DNA from 3 places in the Pseudomonas sp. GW823-FHT02E01 genome. Region 3 is predicted to be linked to each of the others. Evidence: predicted binding sites of a transcription regulator. Region 3 holds the regulator's gene; each other region holds the start of a gene.
The links. Region 3 encodes sigma-54, which starts transcription at its own class of promoters, with help from an activator protein. Its sites were predicted from a motif close to ANTGGCATNNANNTTGCTNT; they were not measured.
Positions count from the first base shown of each region.

Region 1 (6,582 bases), on a different contig from region 3:
GGCGGCGCGGGCGCAATCACCGGCGGCACCTGTTTCTCGCGCTCGGACATGTGCTTGCTCAGGGCTTGCTCACGTTCGATCAGGCGCTCCTTGACCTTGGCCTGCTCGCGTTTGTCGGTGACGGTCGGCGCAACCACTTCATCCATACGGTCGTCGACTTCACGCAACTGGGCAACCAGCTGTTTGCGCTCGGTACGGGCCGCCCACCAGCGATTGGCGGCGCCCTGGAACAGTTCGAACAGGTCGAGGGTGATCTTGCCGGTGATGTCCATCACCTTGAACCACGACAGGTCGGTAAACACAGTCAGGCCGAACAGGAATAACGCAATGAACAACAGCGTGCTGCCCTGGATATTCAGGGCGTTCCTGGCCAGTTCGCCGAGGCTTTCCCCCAGCGCACCGCCCGCACCGGCCGGCAGACCGGTCGCGGCATGAAAATGGATATGGGCCAGAGCGGCGCCCGACAGCACCAGGAACACCAGGCCGATCAGGCGCCAGGAGAACAGCCACCCGCTCCACTGCCACGGCTCGTGACGCTGGCGGAAGATCTGGTACGCCTTGATGGCCAGCAGCAACGGAAAGATGTAGGCGAAGTAACCCAGCACCATGAACAGGATATCGGCGCTGTAGGAGCCCGCTGGCCCGCCGAAGTTCTGTACATCGTCGATCTTGCTGTTATGACTCCAGCCCGGATCGTCCTTGCCATAGGTCAACAAGGCCATCATCAGGAACAGGCACAAGGCACCGATGGCGATCAGCGCACCTTCCTTGAGTCGGTAGTGCAAGTGCTGGCGCCAGAGCGGCACGACGGCTGGTTTGGGTGCTGCGGTGGATTTCTTCAAAACGCTTCTTTTCCTGCGCCAATGGCGCGTCCATCTGGTGAATGTCTATAAAAACCGCGAAAAAACTGCCCAATCCAGGCAGGTAATAAAGTTAGCACGTGTAACCGGGACTACTTTTAACACTGCACCCCTGTTTCTATAAACACGGCGCACACTGAATATATGTAACACGCAGGGCATTGTACGGGTTTGTACGCACGACGCCATGCTTGAGACCCTTGGATGCAGCATAGTCAACAGCACATGACATGCCATTCAATTTGAGCATGCATTCTCTTTGGTGACAAAGGCTTATGAGGTGTTTTTTATGAGCGAAGCGAAGCATTCCCGCCTGATTATCCTGGGCTCCGGCCCTGCCGGTTACAGCGCGGCAGTTTATGCCGCCCGCGCCAACCTCAAGCCGGTTGTCATTACCGGCATCCAGGCAGGTGGTCAACTCACCACCACCGTCGAAGTGGATAACTGGCCAGGCGACGTTGAAGGCCTGACCGGACCGGTGCTGATGGATCGCATGCAAAAACACGCCGAACGCTTTGCCACCGAGATCGTTTACGACCACATCCATACCGCCAAGTTGCAACAACGACCGTTCGAGCTGATCGGCGATGGCGGCACCTACACCTGCGACGCCTTGATCATTGCCACCGGCGCCTCCGCGCAATACCTGGGCCTGCCGTCGGAAGAAGCGTTCGCCGGCAAAGGAGTTTCGGCGTGCGCGACCTGTGATGGATTTTTCTATCGCAATCAAGTGGTTGCTGTGGTCGGCGGCGGCAACACGGCGGTCGAGGAAGCCTTGTACCTGTCGAACATCGCCAAAGAAGTGCACCTGATCCATCGGCGCGACAAACTGCGCTCGGAGAAAATCCTCCAGGACAAACTCTTTGAAAAGGCCGCCAACGGCAATGTTCGCCTGCACTGGAACCAAAACCTGGACGAAGTGCTCGGCGATGCCAGCGGCGTGACCGGTGCCCGCCTGCGGGACAGTCACACAGGTGAAACCCGGGAGCTGCCGCTGGCCGGGGTGTTTATCGCCATCGGCCACAAACCCAACACCGACCTGTTCACGGGCCAACTGGAAATGCGCGACGGGTATCTGCAGGTCAAGGGTGGCAGCGAAGGCGATGCCACCGCTACGGCGATTGCAGGTGTGTTTGCCGCCGGTGACGTGGCCGACCACGTTTATCGCCAGGCCGTTACATCTGCCGGTGCCGGTTGCATGGCGGCGCTGGACGCTGAAAAATACCTGGACGACATTCCAACCGTTTGAAGGCAAACTTTATGGCGGGCCAACACCCGCCACTGCCCTCCCCTTCTGCAAGCCCGGATGCCATGCTGACTTGGTTACAACGCAATACCTTGCATTTCCCTCCACTGGAAAAGGCCATGCGCGACCCCAACGGACTGCTGGCTGCCGGTGGTGATCTGTCCGCCGATCGGCTGATCTCGGCTTATCGCCACGGCTGCTTCCCTTGGTTTTCCGAGGGCCAGCCAATCCTCTGGTGGTCTCCGGACCCGCGTACGGTGCTGTTTCCCGACGAATTGCACGTCTCGCGCAGCCTGAACAAACTGCTACGCCAGCAACGCTATCAAGTGACCTTTGACCAGGACTTCGCCGCCGTCATCCGCGCCTGTGCCGCGCCCCGGGATTACGCCGACGGCACCTGGATCACCGAGGCCATGCAGGACGCCTACATCGAACTGCACAGGCGTGGCCACGCGCACTCGGTGGAAGTGTGGGACGGGGACGAACTGGTGGGCGGGCTCTACGGCCTGGCAATGGGCCAGCTGTTTTTCGGCGAGTCCATGTTCAGCCTCGCTGACAACGCCTCGAAATTCGGCTTTGCCACACTGGTGCGGCATCTGAAAGACTCGGGTTTTGTACTGATCGATTGCCAGATGCCCACCGATCACCTGCACAGTCTCGGAGCCCGGGCGATACCCCGCCATGAATTTGCCAACTATCTGGCCAGGCATCTGGACCAGCCCAATCGCGCTAGCTGGGTTTGCTGAGCGACTTTTGCGCAGGTGGCTTACACTTATTCAAAAGCATTATCCCGAGGGTTGATCATGACCGAGTTGGCGCGATTGAAGTTCTATGCCACTCAGCCGCACTCTTGCAGTTATCTGCCGGAGGAGCAGGCCACAACCCTGTTCCTCGACCCTAGCCAGCCCATGGATGTGCATGTCTATGCAGACCTGTCGGAGATGGGGTTTCGTCGCAGTGGCGATCATCTCTATCGGCCGCATTGCCAGAATTGCAATGCCTGCGTTCCGGCGCGCATTCCCGTGGGACAGTTCACGCCCAACCGGCAACAGAAACGCATCTTCAAGCGCAACGTGGATTTGCAGGTACGTCCAGCCAAGCCCGGCTTCAACGAAGAATACTTCGACCTTTACCAGCGCTATATTGAACAGCGTCACGCCGATGGCGACATGTACCCGCCGAGTCGCGACCAGTTTTCGACGTTCCTGGTGCGGGACCTGCCGTTTTCAAGATTTTATGAATTTCGCCTGAATGGCCGGCTGCTGGCCGTCGCCGTCACCGATTTACTGCCGAACGGTCTTTCGGCGGTCTACACCTTCTACGAACCGGCCGAAGAGCGCCGCAGCCTTGGGCGCTATGCGATCCTGTGGCAAATCGCCGAGGCCAGGCGGCTGGGGCTGGATGCGGTCTACCTCGGCTACTGGATCAAAAACTGCAAAAAAATGAACTACAAGACTCAATATCGCCCTATTGAGTTGCTGATTAATCAGCGCTGGGTGGTTCTAAACTAGAGCCGCCCCTAAACCCCTTGGCTTAAACCCCATTTTTCGGGCACAATGCACGCCGCTTTTGCCTGGCGCAGTTGCACCGGGCCATTCATTGGACACCGAGGGCTTTACTGCATGTCGAAAGAAGACAGCTTCGAAATGGAAGGCACTGTCGTCGACACCCTGCCCAACACCATGTTTCGTGTGGAGTTGGAAAATGGGCACGTCGTAACCGCGCACATCTCCGGCAAGATGCGCAAGAACTACATCCGTATTCTTACCGGCGACAAAGTGCGCGTAGAGCTGACTCCTTATGACTTGAGCAAAGGGCGCATCACTTACCGCGCTCGATAAGGTTGGAGCGAGCTTGCTCGCGAAAAACCTGACGGTACCGCGTCAAGTCAGAGTCCCCGCATCATCATTGACGAACATCGCGAGCAAGCTCGCTCCTACAGAGATAGGGCTCACTCGCTAAGCAAGTCAATACAAAACGCCCGGCTTATGCCGGGCGTTTTTGTTTGCCTGTAATTTACCCCCCCCACCTCCTGTAGGAGCGAGCTTGCTCGCGAAAAACCTGAGAGCACCACGTCAAGTCAGACTCCCCGCATCATCGTTGACGACCATCGCGAGCAAGCTCGCTCCCACAGACAGCAGACATGCCGATCAACAGACAGCAAAAAGGCGCCTCTCGGCGCCTTTTTGTTTTGCTTTTGAACGTCAGGCCATCTCGGCCGTGGTCTCGAACTCGAAGGTCAGCTCTCCGTCCTTGATGTCGATGTGTACCACACCGCCATGCTCGGCCAGTTCGCCAAAGAGAATCTCCTCCGCCAGCGGACGCTTGATCTTGTCCTGGATCAGGCGAGCCATTGGGCGAGCCCCCATCGCCGCGTCGTAGCCACCTTCGGCCAGCCAGTTGCGGGCTGCATCGGTGACTTCCAGCAACACACGCTTGTCTTCCAGTTGCGCCTGAAGCTCGGTAAGGAACTTGTCCACCACGCTCTTGATAACCTCATGACTGAGGCGACCAAACTGGATGATGGTGTCCAGACGGTTGCGGAATTCCGGCGTGAAGCTCTTCTTGATCACTTCCATCGCATCGGACGAGTGATCCTGATAGGTGAAACCGATCGAAGCGCGGGCTGCAGTCTCGGCACCGGCGTTGGTCGTCATGATGACGATCACGTTACGGAAATCCGCCTTGCGCCCGTTGTTATCGGTCAACGTACCGTGGTCCATGACCTGCAACAGCAGGTTGAAGACTTCCGGATGCGCCTTCTCGATTTCATCGAGCAACAACACGCAGTGTGGCTGCTTGGTAATGGCTTCGGTGAGCAGACCGCCCTGATCGAATCCGACATAACCAGGAGGCGCACCGATCAGACGCGATACGGTGTGGCGCTCCATGTATTCGGACATGTCGAAACGAATCAGCTCGACACCCAAGGCCTTGGCCAACTGACGCGCCGCTTCGGTTTTACCGACACCGGTAGGCCCTGCGAACAGGAACGAACCGACAGGCTTGTCAGGGGATTTGAGGCCGGCACGGGACAGCTTGATCGCGGTTGCCAGCGAATCGATCGCGGCATCCTGACCGAACACGGTCAATTTCAGATCACGCTCCAGGTTACGCAGCAGCTCCTTGTCGGAACTGGTGACGTGTTTTGGCGGAATCCGCGCGATTTTCGCGACGATGTCCTCGACTTGCGGCACTTCGATGCGCTTCACACGCTTCTCGACCGGTTGCAGGCGCTGATAGGCACCCGCCTCGTCGATGACATCGATGGCCTTGTCCGGCATATGACGGTCGTTGATGTAACGCGAGGCCAGTTCGGCAGCCGCGCGCAGGGCCTCATCACTGTATTCGATATTGTGATGGCTTTCGAAACGCCCCTTCAGGCCGCGCAGAATGCCAATGGTGTCTTCCACCGAAGGCTCCGACACATCGACCTTCTGGAAGCGTCGGGCCAAGGCACGATCCTTCTCGAAGATGCCACGGAATTCCTGGAAGGTGGTTGAACCGATGCAGCGGATATCACCCGAGGACAGCAGCGGCTTGAGCAGGTTCGAGGCATCCATGACGCCACCGGACGCGGCACCCGCACCAATGATGGTGTGGATCTCGTCGATGAACAGGATCGCCTGCGGACGTTTTTTCAGTTCATTGAGCAACGCCTTGAAGCGCTTCTCGAAATCGCCACGATACTTGGTGCCCGCGAGCAGAGCGCCAAGATCGAGGGAATAAACAACACTGTTTGCCAGCAGATCCGGCACCTGGTCGTCGACAATGCGCTTGGCCAAGCCTTCGGCAATCGCGGTTTTACCCACGCCCGCCTCGCCCACCAGCAGCGGATTGTTTTTGCGCCGACGCGCCAGGATCTGCGCAACGCGCTCGACTTCCAGCTCACGCCCCACCAGCGGATCGATGCGACCCTGGCGCGCGAGCTCGTTGAGGTTGCTGGCATAAGCATCCAGGGGATTGCCTGAGGAAGAAGACTCACCGCCCTCGTCGTCCTGCATATCTTGCTCACCTTCAGAGTGATCGCCATGCCCCGGCACTTTGGAAATGCCATGGGCGATGTAGTTGACGACATCTATACGGGCAACGCTCTGCTGTTTCAGCAGGAACACCGCCTGACTCTCTTGCTCACTGAAGATCGCGACCAGCACGTTGGCGCCAGTCACTTCGCGTTTGCCCGAGCTCTGTACGTGAAACACAGCACGTTGCAGCACACGCTGGAAGCCCAGGGTTGGCTGGGTTTCGCGATCCTCGTCATGAACAGGGATCAATGGCGTGGTGGAGTCGATGAACTCCTGCAGGTCATGCTTGAGTTTGTCGAGGTTTGCGCCGCACGCACGCAGAACGGTGGCGGCAGCCTCATTGTCCAATAGGGCCAGCAAGAGGTGCTCGACGGTCATGAACTCATGACGCTTCGAACGAGCTTCCTTGAAGGCAAGATTGAGGGTGACTTCGAGCTCGCGGTTTAACATA
Region 1 is NZ_JBXAJS010000001.1:444,693-451,274, forward strand. Features, by position in the region: gene AC1RDQ_RS02065 (DNA translocase FtsK) at 1-842, opposite strand, end outside; gene trxB (thioredoxin-disulfide reductase) at 1,150-2,109, shown strand; gene aat (leucyl/phenylalanyl-tRNA--protein transferase) at 2,172-2,852, shown strand; gene AC1RDQ_RS02080 (arginyltransferase) at 2,910-3,617, shown strand; gene infA (translation initiation factor IF-1) at 3,729-3,947, shown strand; gene clpA (ATP-dependent Clp protease ATP-binding subunit ClpA) at 4,311-6,581, opposite strand.
Region 1: the regulator sigma-54 is predicted to act here: its motif matches at 1,079-1,098, upstream of AC1RDQ_RS02065 (DNA translocase FtsK).

Region 2 (6,582 bases), on a different contig from region 3:
GGTGCGCAGCAGGCGGGAATGCGGGCGATCTGGTTCAACCCGGCGGGCAAGGTCTGGGAAGCCGAACGGTTGCCGGATGCGGAGATTCGCAGCCTGAGCGATTTGCCGGCATTGCTGGCGCGGTGGAATTCGGTATCGACCTGACAAAAAACCCGTGGGAGCGAGCTTGCTCGCGATGAGGGCTTAACATTCAAAATAAAATGTTGCCTGACACTCCACCATCGCGAGCAAGCTCGCTCCCACAGGGATCACCACTGGTTTCATGTTTTTTGTTTCAGGCATGAAAAAGCCCGCAGCGACGGCGGGCTTTTTCAGTAAGCGGGTAGCAGGCTCAAATAGGCCGGCTGCCGTACTTGTTGTCCGGCTTCTTGGGCGGATCGGCGACCACATTGGCCTCCACTTCCTGCACCTTGCCACCCTTGGCCAAAAACTCCTCCATGGCCCGCGCGAGAGCATCGCGTTCCTTGTTCTTGGCTTCGACACTCGGCAGCTCATCGACCGATACCGCTGCCTTGGCCTTGCCTTTGGCGGTCGGAACCGGCGCATCACCACCGTCGTCTTCAGCGACGTCTTCCGCCGCTGCTTCCAGACCTTCTTCGGTTTCGTCGTCGTCGCCTACTTCGAGGTCGTCGTTTTCCAGATCATCGTCGCTCATGTTCTACCTCATGACTTGCGAAAAGCAGATTAGTTATAGCCCAGCTTTGCCCTCTGTCGAAGGCTGCCGGAAAAAAATCAACAGCCGCTGCTGACCAGCGGTTATGCCCCTTCACCGTGCACGGTGGCGAGGACTTTACGGGCACCGCCATGATCACGGTGCTCGCCCAGATAAACGCCTTGCCAGGTCCCCAACGCCAACCGGCCTGCCGCAATCGGCAAACTGAGCTGACAGCCAAGCACGCTGGCCTTGAAGTGCGCCGGGAGGTCGTCCAGGCCTTCGTCGTTATGCTCATAGCCGTCTGTTCCTTGTGGGATCAGACGATTGAAAAATCGTTCGAAGTCGCGACGTACCGCCGGATCGGCGTTCTCGTTGATAGTCAACGACGCCGAGGTATGCTGCAGCAACAAGTGCAACAGACCGACCCGACACGCCTTGAGTTCAGGCAGGCCGGCGAGTAACTCGTCCGTTACCAGATGAAAGCCCCGGGGCCTCGCCCGCAAGGTAATCAGAGTCTGTTGCCACATACAGTTCTCCGCACGTTCGGGGCGCATTCTAGCGCGCTCTGTGAAAAAACAAAGGCCCTAATATTCCTTCAATCCTGTAAGCCTTTGGCTGCACAAAAACACCCGACGTAAACATCATAAAACCTGTAGGAAAAAACCTTTCAGCTCGGCCTTCAACGACAAATTCCAGACAAAAAAATGCCCGGCAAGCCGGGCAGTTTTTTACGCGCTTGCTTACAAGTTGTAGCCGCGTTCGTTGTGAAGCGCCAGATCGATGCCGACCGCTTCTTCTTCTTCGTTGATACGCAGGCCCATGACCGCATCCAGCACCTTGAGGATGATGTATGTAGCGATCGCGGTGTAGATCACCGTGAAGCCCACGCCTTTGCACTGAATCCACACTTGTGCGGCGATGTCGGTCACGGTGCCGAAGCCACCCAGGGACGGAGCAGCGAACACACCGGTCAGGATTGCGCCGAGGATACCGCCGATACCGTGCACGCCGAAGGCGTCCAGGGAATCGTCATAGCCGAGCTTGCGCTTGAGGGTGGTGGCGCAGAAGAAGCACACCACGCCAGCCGCCAGACCGATTACCAACGCGCCCATCGGGCCAACGGTGCCGGCAGCCGGGGTGATTGCCACCAGACCGGCAACCACGCCCGAAGCGATGCCCAGTGCGCTAGGCTTGCCGTGGGTGAGCCACTCGGCAAACATCCAGCCCAGTGCAGCAGCGGCGGTAGCGATTTGCGTCACCAGCATCGCCATGCCGGCGGTGCCGTTGGCCGCAGCGGCGGAACCGGCGTTGAAACCGAACCAGCCAACCCACAGCATGGCCGCGCCCATCAGGGTGTAACCGAGGTTGTGCGGCGCCATCGGCGTGGTCGGGAAACCCTTGCGCTTGCCCAGCACCAGGCAAGCAACCAGGCCTGCTACACCGGCGTTGATGTGCACCACGGTGCCGCCGGCGAAGTCCAGAACGCCCCAGTCCCACATCAGGCCACCGTTGCCGGACCAGACCATGTGCGCAATCGGCGCATACACCAGGGTGAACCAGATACCCATGAAAATCAGCATCGCGGAGAACTTCATCCGCTCGGCGAACGCACCGACGATCAGCGCCGGGGTGATGATCGCGAAGGTCATCTGGAAGGTGATGAACACCGCCTCGGGGAACAGCGCTGCCGGGCCGGTGAGGCTCGCTGGCGTGACACCCGCAAGGAACGCCTTGCCCATGCCGCCGAAGAACGAGTTGAAGTTGACGACGCCCTGCTCCATGCCCGTGGTGTCGAACGCGATGCTGTAGCCATAAATGACCCACAGGACGCTGATCAGACCGGTAATGGCGAAGCACTGCATCATCACGGAAAGAATGTTTTTCGACCGAACCATGCCGCCGTAGAACAGCGCGAGGCCGGGAATGGTCATGAACAGCACGAGAGCTGTCGAGGTCAACATCCAGGCGGTGTCGCCGGAGTTGAGGACTGGGGCCGCCACTTCGTCTGCCGCCAGAGCAAGGCTGGGCATTACGATGGACAACAGGGCTCCTAGCCCTGCGAATTTACGCAGAGTCATATTGTTTTCTCCTGGGGCGTTGGGTTTGTGGCGGCTTAGATAGCGTCGGTATCGGTTTCGCCGGTACGGATGCGAATCGCCTGTTCCAGATTGACCACGAAGATCTTGCCGTCACCGATCTTGCCGGTGTTGGCAGCCTTGGTGATGGCCTCGATTACCCGGTCCAGATCCTTGTCGTCGATGGCGACGTCGATCTTCACCTTGGGCAGGAAATCGACCACGTATTCCGCGCCGCGATACAGCTCGGTGTGACCCTTCTGCCGACCAAAGCCTTTGACTTCGGTGACGGTAATGCCCTGCACGCCGATCTCGGACAGCGACTCGCGTACGTCGTCCAGCTTGAACGGCTTGATGATGGCAGTGACTAGCTTCATGAAAACTCTCTCCCGAATTTGGTGGACTTGCCCCAGGAAAACAAACCCGTCTCAAGTCTAAGCGCAGTGCCTGGCTTTGTAACGCATCGTCGGCCTTACCTGCCCGTCCGACGCCAGCTAACCGCTCCTCACGAAACACTCCCCCGCGTTCCGTTTGGCGCACTGCATTCGTCACAGCGACTGCATCAGTGCATGGGTCACCAGCATCTAAGCAGAAAGCTTGCCATCTCCACAAAACCGACTGTTTTCAAGCCATTACAGGTGGATGGTGGATACTTCGCGACAAGACCCCGCACGTTACGCACAACAACGGTGCAACGCCGCCTGTCCCAATGCGCGAAAAGCGTGCATCCCTTGCCCGCGCAAATGACTATAGACACTGCGTGATACACTGCCCGTCATTGTTTCCAGGACATTGCCCATGCTCGCGCCAAAAGACTTCCTCGACGCCCTCACCGGCACCGCCTCCCGCCTTTTCAGCGGTGACACGCCACTGCCGAAAGCTGAAATCGAAAGCCAGTTCAAAATGTTGCTGCAGAGCGGCTTCAGTAAACTGGATCTGGTGAGTCGGGAAGAGTTCGATAGCCAGATGGTCGTACTGGCACGCACCCGCGCCCGCCTCGAAAGCCTCGAAGCGAAAGTCGCCGAGCTGGAAGCGAAACTGAACCCACCAACCGAATAACACCGCAAATGCTCACTGTGGAACCCAATCCACTGTGGGAGCGAGCCTGCTCGCGAAATGGTCGCCACGACCTTCAGACTCACCTGTAGGAATTGCCGCAACCTGCGCTCTTCAAGCCCGCAAGAATCCCGGCAACTTCCTACGAAGATCTCACTCCCCTTCCGATTGCGCAGCAAAGCTCCGGTTCCTAAGCTCACTCCCAACTGATTAGCCAGCAATGGGTTTAGCGACTCGAACAGCACCCGACGCACCGTGACCACGTTCGAACCAGAGATTTATTCCTTTCTCGAATTACGGCCGTGCATGGAAGACCTTCGGGCCTGCCAGTATTTCCGCAGGCTTCGGTTCGCCAATTCGCTCGAAAAAGTTTAAGCCCATGTTACATGGCTTAGATAATAGTTTGTGATGAGCACAACTTTTTAAATGGAATACTGTTAGCAACACCACAAGGAGCAACATCCATGAAAATATCCAAGTCTTTAATTGCCGCTTTCGCATTGACTGCATTTCACATAAGTTCAGCGGTCGCTGGGCCGTCTGTTACAGTCACATTCAAGAACCTTGGAACACAGACTGCTACGTATACCCCCATAACAAACAACGAAGCTATAACGAAAGCAAACGCATCACCTACTCCACAAGCGTCCGTGATTGCAAATGGCTCAGATACGTACGTCATACAAAGCCAGATATCACCTGATTACAATCATGCTAATTTGCGATATCAAATTGGCAACAAGAAATGTATTTATTTAGCTACATTTGTGACGACTCCTGGCTTTGGTGCGAGTAAAACTCCAAAATGGAATAATACGGCCACGCCTAGTGGTGGGGCCACCTGCACCATCAAAGCAACTAAAACAAATCCGTCCACCTATGCATGGTCAGTAGTACTCACCATGAAATAAAGCATGTAGCGATATTTAATTGGCTTGTAAGATCTTGATAAAGCATCAACATTTATTAGGCGATGCATCATATTTTAGTCATCGAACAGGGAGCAGAAAAGAATGGTTAATTCACTAAACAATTTTGCAGCTAACAGCGGCCAAGCGCTCACTGGAACAAAAAAATTGACAGCGACTCCCGGCAAAAACCCAGGCGTCAACCAAAGCACACCCCAAGTCCCATTTGGCAACGCACGAGATAGTAGTACCGTTTCCACCCTAGCGAGCCAATTGAGCGAAGCCTCAGTACGCGCACAGGCCCGGGATGCACGCCTAACTAGAACGGAACTGAGCTCGATGGCTAATAACACATTCAACGAGTTAGTGAGTGCTAATTATACTGCCAATAAATCAACATACGACTCTGAAGCTCCTGACACAGATAATGCCACATTACTAGCGCGCGCCAAAAGTGCGACACAGTATACAAACGGACTCGGCAAAAATCCGTTTTCGGGGATGCCCATGGATCAGCTTGCCTTAATTACTTACGATGACAGCGGCACCTTTACCATCAATGAAAGACGGGCAGCACTGGAAGAGTCAGCCAAACAAGAATTTGCATGGCGACAGAAAGTGGTGGCCGAAGCAGAGTTTGAATACAACAACACTGGAAAACTCACAAACTTCTCCAAAAGTGTCCTTGACCATTACAAGGGCTTGCCCCCAGTGCAGCAAGCACAGTATCCAAACAACTACGAAGCCAAACTTAAGCACTGGATAGATTTAGACTTCAACTATTTTACGAATGTCGCAGAAGGTAAAACGAAGATGGATGCCGAGAGCTTCGCCGGCAAAATCCTGGATGGCGATAATAGTTTGTTTGACGACACAACTTCTTCAAAACAAGCCACCTCAACATAAGTTGCTTGATTTACACGCGAAATAAATGCGCAGGGGTGTGTCAGGCTGGCTTTGTCAGTAGGTTTTACGACAGCTGTGCAGCCAAACTCAGCGTTTGGCTGCTGTTACATAGCGTGGCTTTCAGCAACATTCTGCGAAAGTTTCCCTCCTCTCCGACCGGACTCCACGACTACCCTTCAAAAACCCGCAGGAAGCGGCTCCCGTCATCTCAAGGAACGACCATGTCCCTCTCCATCGTCCACAGCCGCGCCCAGATTGGCGTGGATGCGCCCGCTGTCACCGTTGAAGTCCACCTGGCCAATGGTTTGCCATCGCTGACCATGGTCGGCCTGCCCGAGGCGGCGGTCAAGGAAAGCAAGGACCGGGTGCGTAGCGCGATCATCAATTCGGGGCTGCAGTTTCCGGCGCGGCGGATCACGCTGAATCTGGCGCCAGCCGATTTACCCAAGGATGGCGGGCGGTTCGATCTGGCGATTGCCCTGGGAATTCTCTCGGCCAGTGTGCAGGTGCCTACGTTGACGCTCGATGATGCGGAATGCCTTGGGGAGTTGGCGCTATCAGGTGCCGTGCGGGCGGTTCGTGGGGTCTTGCCAGCGGCGCTGGCAGCGCGCAAGGCCGGGCGCTGGTTGATGGTGCCGCGAGCGAACGCCGAGGAAGCGTGCCTGGCCTCGGGACTGAAAGTAATTGCGGTGGATCATCTGCTTGAGGCCGTTGCGCATTTCAATGGGCATACACCGATTGAGCCTTATGTCTCCAATGGCCTGCTCTACGCCAGCAAACCCTACCCCGACTTGAATGAAGTGCAGGGGCAACTCGCGGCCAAGCGTGCGCTGCTGATCGCTGCCGCTGGTGCTCACAACCTGTTGTTCAGCGGGCCGCCGGGAACGGGAAAAACCCTGTTGGCGAGCCGCTTGCCGGGATTGCTGCCGCCCCTGGCCGAAAATGAAGCGTTGGAAGTGGCGGCGATTCAGTCGGTCGTCAG
Region 2 is NZ_JBXAJS010000002.1:350,765-357,346, reverse strand. Features, by position in the region: gene AC1RDQ_RS05415 (HAD family hydrolase) at 1-144, shown strand, start outside; gene sutA (dormancy-specific transcriptional regulator SutA) at 332-655, opposite strand; gene AC1RDQ_RS05405 (secondary thiamine-phosphate synthase enzyme YjbQ) at 757-1,182, opposite strand; gene AC1RDQ_RS05400 (ammonium transporter) at 1,396-2,733, opposite strand; gene glnK (P-II family nitrogen regulator) at 2,769-3,107, opposite strand; gene AC1RDQ_RS05390 (accessory factor UbiK family protein) at 3,529-3,789, shown strand; gene AC1RDQ_RS05385 (hypothetical protein) at 4,251-4,697, shown strand; gene AC1RDQ_RS05380 (hypothetical protein) at 4,800-5,600, shown strand; partial or broken gene AC1RDQ_RS05375 (YifB family Mg chelatase-like AAA ATPase) at 5,822-6,582, shown strand, end outside.
Region 2: the regulator sigma-54 is predicted to act here: its motif matches at 3,316-3,335, upstream of glnK (P-II family nitrogen regulator).

Region 3 (6,582 bases):
CCGCACATCGATGCGCAGACCATGGAGATCCACTACACCAAGCATCACCAGACCTACATCAATAACCTGAACACGGCTGTTGAAGGCACCGAGTATGCCGAGTGGCCCGTGGAGAAGCTGGTGTCCGCCGTTCAGCAACTGCCGGAAAAACTACGGACGGCGGTGATCAACCAAGGTGGCGGCCACGCCAATCATTCGTTGTTCTGGGAAGTCATGGCGCCCGACGGTGGTGGCGAGCCCGAAGGCGTGCTGGCCAAGGCCATCGATGAACAACTGGGCGGTCTCGACAGCTTCAAGGAAGCCTTTACCAAGGCCGCGTTGACCCGCTTCGGCAGCGGCTGGGCCTGGCTGAGCGTGACCCCGCAAAAGACCTTGGTAGTGGAAAGCAGCGGTAACCAGGACAGCCCGTTGATGAACGGCAATACCCCGATTCTGGGCCTCGACGTCTGGGAGCACGCCTATTACCTGCGTTATCAGAACCGTCGTCCGGAATACATCAGCGCGTTCTACCGCGTGATCAATTGGCCGCAAGTCGCTGCGCGCTATCAGGCCGCACTGGTTTAAGTCTTCCATAAAAACAATCCAAGGCTGGACTATGGGCACTGAAACACTGGCGATCGGAAATGGACGGATGTTTCGTTACGCGTTCGGATCGCTGTTACTGCTGACGGGAATGAGCCTTTTGGTTGCCCATGGGCTGGCATGGCTCGACCTTGAGCCGAAGTTGCTGCGCGCACTGCAGGGCGGTGCGATCTGCGCCTTGGGTACCGCGCTGGGCGCGGTGCCGGTGTTGGTGATTCGGCGGATGCCGCAGAGGCTCAGCGACACTTTGCTTGGCTTTGGCGCTGGCGTGATGCTGGCTGCGACGGCATTTTCGCTGATCGTTCCGGGCATCTCTGCCGCCGAAGGGCTTGGACTGTCACCTTGGGCGTCCAGTGGATTGATCAGCTTCGGCATTATGCTCGGCGCCTTCCTGTTGTTCCTGGTGGATCGGAAGGTCTCTGGCGCCAGCCCGGACATGCTGGTCGGCACGCTGGAACGACCGGTCATTGCTCCGCGGATCTGGCTGTTCGTATTTGCCATCATCGCCCACAACATCCCGGAAGGCATGGCGGTAGGTGTTTCGGCCGGTGGCGCAATGCCTGACGCCGACAGCCTGGCCATGGGCATTGCCTTGCAGGATGTACCGGAAGGGTTGGTCATCGCTTTGGTGCTGGCCGGGGCAGGGATGTCCCGGGGCAAGGCGTTCCTGATCGGTGCGGCGTCAGGTTTGGTAGAACCGGTGTTCGCACTGCTATGCGCGTGGCTGGTAAGCCTGGCCGAACTGCTGCTGCCTTTGGGATTGGCGCTGGCGGCGGGGGCGATGCTGCTGGTGGTGACCCACGAAGTCATTCCCGAGTCGCGCCGCAATGGTCATGACAAGCTTGCCAGTCTCGGGCTGCTGATGGGGTTTTGTTTGATGATGGTGATGGATACGGCCCTCGCTTGATTTGTGGTGGGGGGCTTTTGTGGTTGTATTACTCGCCTTCGTCGAAGAAGTTGTTGATCAACGCCACCAGCGCATCCAGCGCTTCCTGTTCCTGCTCGCCTTCTGTGCTCAAGTGGATCGTGGTGCCTTTGCCGGCGGCCAGCATCATCATCGCCATGATACTTTTGCCATCGACCATGGACTGTGGTGTACGTCCGGCCCTGATCTGGCACGGGAACTGACCTGCTACCCCAACGAATTTTGCAGAAGCGCGAGCGTGCAGACCCAGTTTATTGATGATTTCGATTTCCAGAGCAGGCATCGCGATGTGAATCCTTTAGCTGAGGTCGCGGTGGCGGACCTGGACGTTCTTCAGGGATTGTTGCAGCGTTTGCCCCAGGCGCTCGGTCAGGTAGACGGAACGGTGATGTCCGCCAGTACAGCCAATGGCAATGGTGACGTAGGCGCGGTTGCTGGCGGCAAAGCGAGGCAGCCACTTTAGCAGGTATGTGGAAATGTCCTGGAACATCTCTTCGACATCCGGCTGAGCCGCCAGGTATTCGGCAACCGGTTGATCGAGCCCGGACTGTTCGCGCAACTCCGGTTTCCAGTAAGGGTTGGGCAGGCAGCGCACATCGAACACCAGGTCGGCGTCCACCGGCATGCCGCGCTTGAAGCCGAAGGATTCCACCAGGAACGCAGTCCCCGGCTCCGGCTGATTCAACAGGCGCAGTTTGATGGCATCGCGCAGTTGATACAGGTTCAGGCTGGTAGTGTTGATCTTGAGATCGGCGAGGTCGGCAATCGGCCCGAGCAGGACGCTCTCGACGCTGATGGCTTCGGCCAGCGAGCGGTTGGCGTTGGTCAGGGGGTGACGCCGTCGGGTTTCCGAGAAGCGCTTGAGCAGTGTTTCTTCGTCGGCGTCCAGGTACAGCACATCGCACTGGATGTGGCGGGCACGGACTTCCTCGAGCAGGTCGGGGAAGCGTGACAGGTGGCTGGGCAGGTTGCGCGCGTCAATGGAAACGGCGACCAGCGGCTGCAACATCTCGGTATGAACCAGGGCGCGTTCGGCCAGCTCCGGCAGCAGGCCGGCCGGCAGGTTGTCGATGCAGTAGTAGCCGCTGTCCTCAAGAACGTCGAGGGCGGTACTTTTACCTGAGCCGGAACGGCCACTGACGATGATCAAGCGCATGATTACTGACCGTTTTGCTCGTCAAGGACAACCTGATACAGGGCTTCGTTGCTTGCAGCACTACGCAGCTTTTCGCGAACTTCCTTGCGGTCGAGCATGCTGGCGATCTGTCGCAGCAACTCAAGGTGCGCATCGGTGGCGGCTTCCGGGACCAACAGCACGAACAGCAGGTCAACCGGCGCGCCGTCGATGGCGTCGAAATCGATAGGGGCGTCCAGGTGCATCAATGCACTGATGGGCGAAACACAGCCCTTGAGACGGCAATGTGGAATAGCGATGCCATTGCCAAACCCGGTGGAGCCGAGTTTTTCACGGGCGATCAGCGCCTCGAAGACATCTTGCATCTCCAGGGCCGGCACTTCGCGGGCGATAAGATTGGCAATTTGTTCGAGGGCTTTCTTTTTACTGCCTCCCGGCACGTTCACCAGGGAACGGCCGGGGGTCAGGATACTTTCAAGTCGGATCATGGGTTGGGAGTGTTAACGACCGGTTGCGCCCTGGAGGAGGCTCTGGGTCTTTTCCTTATGCTTTTTGAGTTGTTTATCCAGCTTGTCGGTGAGTGCGTCGATCGCGGCATACATATCGGTATGTTCCGCGTTGGCGACCACTTCATTCCCGGGAATATGCAGCGTGGCTTCGATTTTCTGCTTCAGTTTTTCGACGGTCATCGTGACCTGCACATTAGTGATCTTGTCGAAATGTCGCTCCAATCGTTCGAGTTTTTCGCCGATGTAGGTGCGAAGAGGTTCGGTCACTTCCAGTTGGTGTCCACTGATGTTGACTTGCATACAGCTTCTCCTTCGTTGCCAGTGCATAAAGCGGTAGATCAGATGATCTACCACTGGAACGCTGTGGCGTGGCCCTACATCAACCGCTTGCGTTCGCTCGAAGGCGCGATCCCGAGGGATTCGCGGTACTTGGCGACGGTGCGGCGAGCCACCTGAATGCCTTGTGCCTCCAGTAAACCAGCGATCTTGCTGTCACTCAACGGCTTTTTCTGATTTTCCGCTGCAACCAGTTTTTTGATGATCGCCCGGATCGCCGTGGACGAGCATTCGCCGCCTTCGGAGGTGCTTACGTGACTGGAAAAAAAGTACTTCAGTTCATAAATGCCCCGGGGGGTGTGCATGAACTTCTGGGTGGTCACCCGTGAAATCGTCGATTCATGCATGCCGACCGCTTCGGCGATGTCATGCAGGACCAGCGGCTTCATGGCTTCGTCGCCGTACTCCAGAAAGCCGCGCTGATGCTCGACGATCTGGGTGGCAACCTTCATCAGGGTTTCATTGCGGCTTTGCAGGCTCTTGATGAACCAGCGGGCCTCCTGCAACTGATTGCGCATGAAGGTATTGTCGGCGCTGGTGTCGGCGCGGCGCACGAAACCGGCGTACTGGGCATTGACCCGCAGCCGTGGCACCGACTCCTGATTGAGCTCCACCAGCCAGCGCTCGTTGTCCTTGCGCACGATGACGTCAGGAACGACGTACTCGGCTTCGGTGGACTCGATCTGCGAGCCCGGGCGCGGGTTGAGGCTCTGGACCAGCTCGATGACCTGGCGCAGCTCATCTTCCTTGAGCTTCATGCGACGCATCAACTGGCTGTAGTCGCGGCTGCCAAGCAGGTCGATGTAATCGGTGACCAGGCGCTTGGCCTCGGCCAGCCAAGGGGTCTTGGCAGGCAGCTGGCGCAATTGCAGCAGCAGGCATTCGCCCAGGTTGCGGGCGCCGATGCCGGCGGGCTCGAATTGCTGGATGCGGTGCAGGACGGCTTCGATTTCGTCCAGTTCGATGTCCAGTTCCGGGTCGAACGCTTCGAGGATTTCCTCGAGGGTTTCGTCCAGGTAGCCCTGATTGTTGATGCAGTCGATCAGGGTCACGGCGATCAGGCGATCGGTGTCGGACATCGGGGCCAGGTTCAGTTGCCACAGCAAGTGGCTCTGCAGGCTTTCGCCGGCCGAGGTGCGGGTGGTGAAGTCCCACTCGTCATCATCATTGCTGGGCAGGCTGCTGGCGCTGGTCTGGTAAACGTCTTCCCACGCGGTGTCGACGGGGAGTTCGTTGGGGATACGCTCGTTCCAGTCACCCTCATCGAGGTTATCAACCGTCGGGGCGCTTTCCTGGTAGGAGGGCTCCTGGATGTCGGTGTTGGGCTTTTGTTCGGCGTTATCGGCCAGGGGGTCGGAATTGTCGAAGTCGTCGCCTTCTTCCTGGCGTTCGAGCATCGGATTGGACTCCAGGGCCTCCTGGATTTCCTGTTGCAGGTCCAGGGTCGACAATTGGAGCAGGCGGATGGCCTGTTGCAGCTGCGGTGTCATCGTCAGCTGCTGGCCCATTCTCAAGACTAGCGATGGTTTCATGGCAGGGGCTTAACACCTTATTCGCCGGCGCACATGCGCCATCCACTACAGGGCGCCGGGGCGCCAAACTTAAGCAAATTATATGCCTGAAACTAAAGGGTTTGCCTAGAGCGCTGTAACAATAAAAAACTATAAAGCGGTGTTGCTGCGCTGCCCTTGTCGAGGGCTGACCACGCTTGTCGGCACGGAGGCGCTGGTGAGTGGCTGCTCAGGTGCCCGGGCAACTGCCTGGGCACGGCTCAGCGCTTACAGGCGGAACTCATGGCCCAGATACACTTCCTTGACCAGGTCGTTGGCCAGGATGGTCTCTGCGTCGCCTTCGGCAATCAGTTGGCCGTCATTGACGATATAGGCGGTTTCACAGATATCCAGGGTTTCACGAACGTTGTGGTCCGTGATCAGCACGCCAATGCCCTTGGCCTTGAGGTGGTGAATGATCTGCTTGATGTCGCCGACCGAAATCGGGTCCACGCCGGCGAAGGGCTCGTCGAGGAGGATGAATTTCGGGTTGGTGGCCAGGGCGCGGGCGATTTCCACGCGACGGCGCTCACCACCGGACAGGCTCATGCCCAGGTTGTCGCGGATGTGGCTGATGTGGAATTCCTGCAGCAGGCTTTCCAGCTCCTTGCGACGACCGGCCTTGTCGAGTTCCTTGCGGGTCTCGAGGATGGCCATGATGTTGTCGGCCACCGACAGTTTGCGGAAGATCGATGCTTCCTGCGGCAAGTAGCCGATACCGGCCTTTGCGCGGCCGTGCATCGGTTGGTGGCTGACGTCCAGGTCATCGATCAGGACACGGCCCTGATCGGCTTGCACCAGGCCGACGATCATGTAGAAGCAGGTGGTCTTGCCGGCGCCGTTCGGGCCAAGCAGGCCGACGATCTGGCCGCTGTCGATGGACAGGCTGACGTCACGCACGACCTGGCGGCTCTTGTAGCTCTTGGCCAGATGCTGAGCTTTCAGAGTTGCCATTACTGGGCCTTTTTCTCGTCGGTTTTCTTCTTCGGCTGGATCACCATGTCGATACGCGGACGCGCCTCGGTGACTTTGCTGCCTGTGGCGCGACCGGCGCTGGCGAGTTTCTTGTCCGTGTCGTAGACAATTTTCTCGCCTTGGGTGACGTTGTTGTCCTTGTCGACAACTTTGGCCTTGTCGATCAGTACGACGCGATTTTGCGAAGCGTGATACTGGATCGTCACGCCCCAACCCTGGACAGGCTTGGTGTCGCCAGCCGTTTGCAATTGCTCGAAGTACGCCAGGTTGCCCACCGAGGTCACTACGTCAATGTCGCCAGCCTGGGTGCGGGTGATGGTAACGGTGTTGCCTGTCACCTTCATCGAGCCTTGGGTGATGATCACGTCACCCTTATAGGTGGCAATACCTTGCTTGTCGTCCAGTTGGGCATCGTCGGCCTGAATACGGATAGGCTGCTGTTGGTCTTCCGGCAGAGCCCAGGCGCTCACGCTTCCCAGTGCTGCGCCCAGACTGAGCAAAATCGGGAGGGTTTTAACGAGCCTCATACTGTCCTCTTACGTTCGATAGCAGGTGTATCCTGCTTTCTTT
Region 3 is NZ_JBXAJS010000017.1:21,515-28,096, reverse strand. Features, by position in the region: gene AC1RDQ_RS27595 (superoxide dismutase) at 1-564, shown strand, start outside; gene AC1RDQ_RS27590 (ZIP family metal transporter) at 596-1,489, shown strand; gene AC1RDQ_RS27585 (HPr family phosphocarrier protein) at 1,518-1,790, opposite strand; gene rapZ (RNase adapter RapZ) at 1,806-2,663, opposite strand; gene ptsN (PTS IIA-like nitrogen regulatory protein PtsN) at 2,666-3,130, opposite strand; gene hpf (ribosome hibernation-promoting factor, HPF/YfiA family) at 3,143-3,451, opposite strand; gene AC1RDQ_RS27565 (RNA polymerase factor sigma-54) at 3,526-5,019, opposite strand; gene lptB (LPS export ABC transporter ATP-binding protein) at 5,266-5,991, opposite strand; gene lptA (lipopolysaccharide transport periplasmic protein LptA) at 5,991-6,539, opposite strand; gene lptC (LPS export ABC transporter periplasmic protein LptC) at 6,526-6,582, opposite strand, start outside.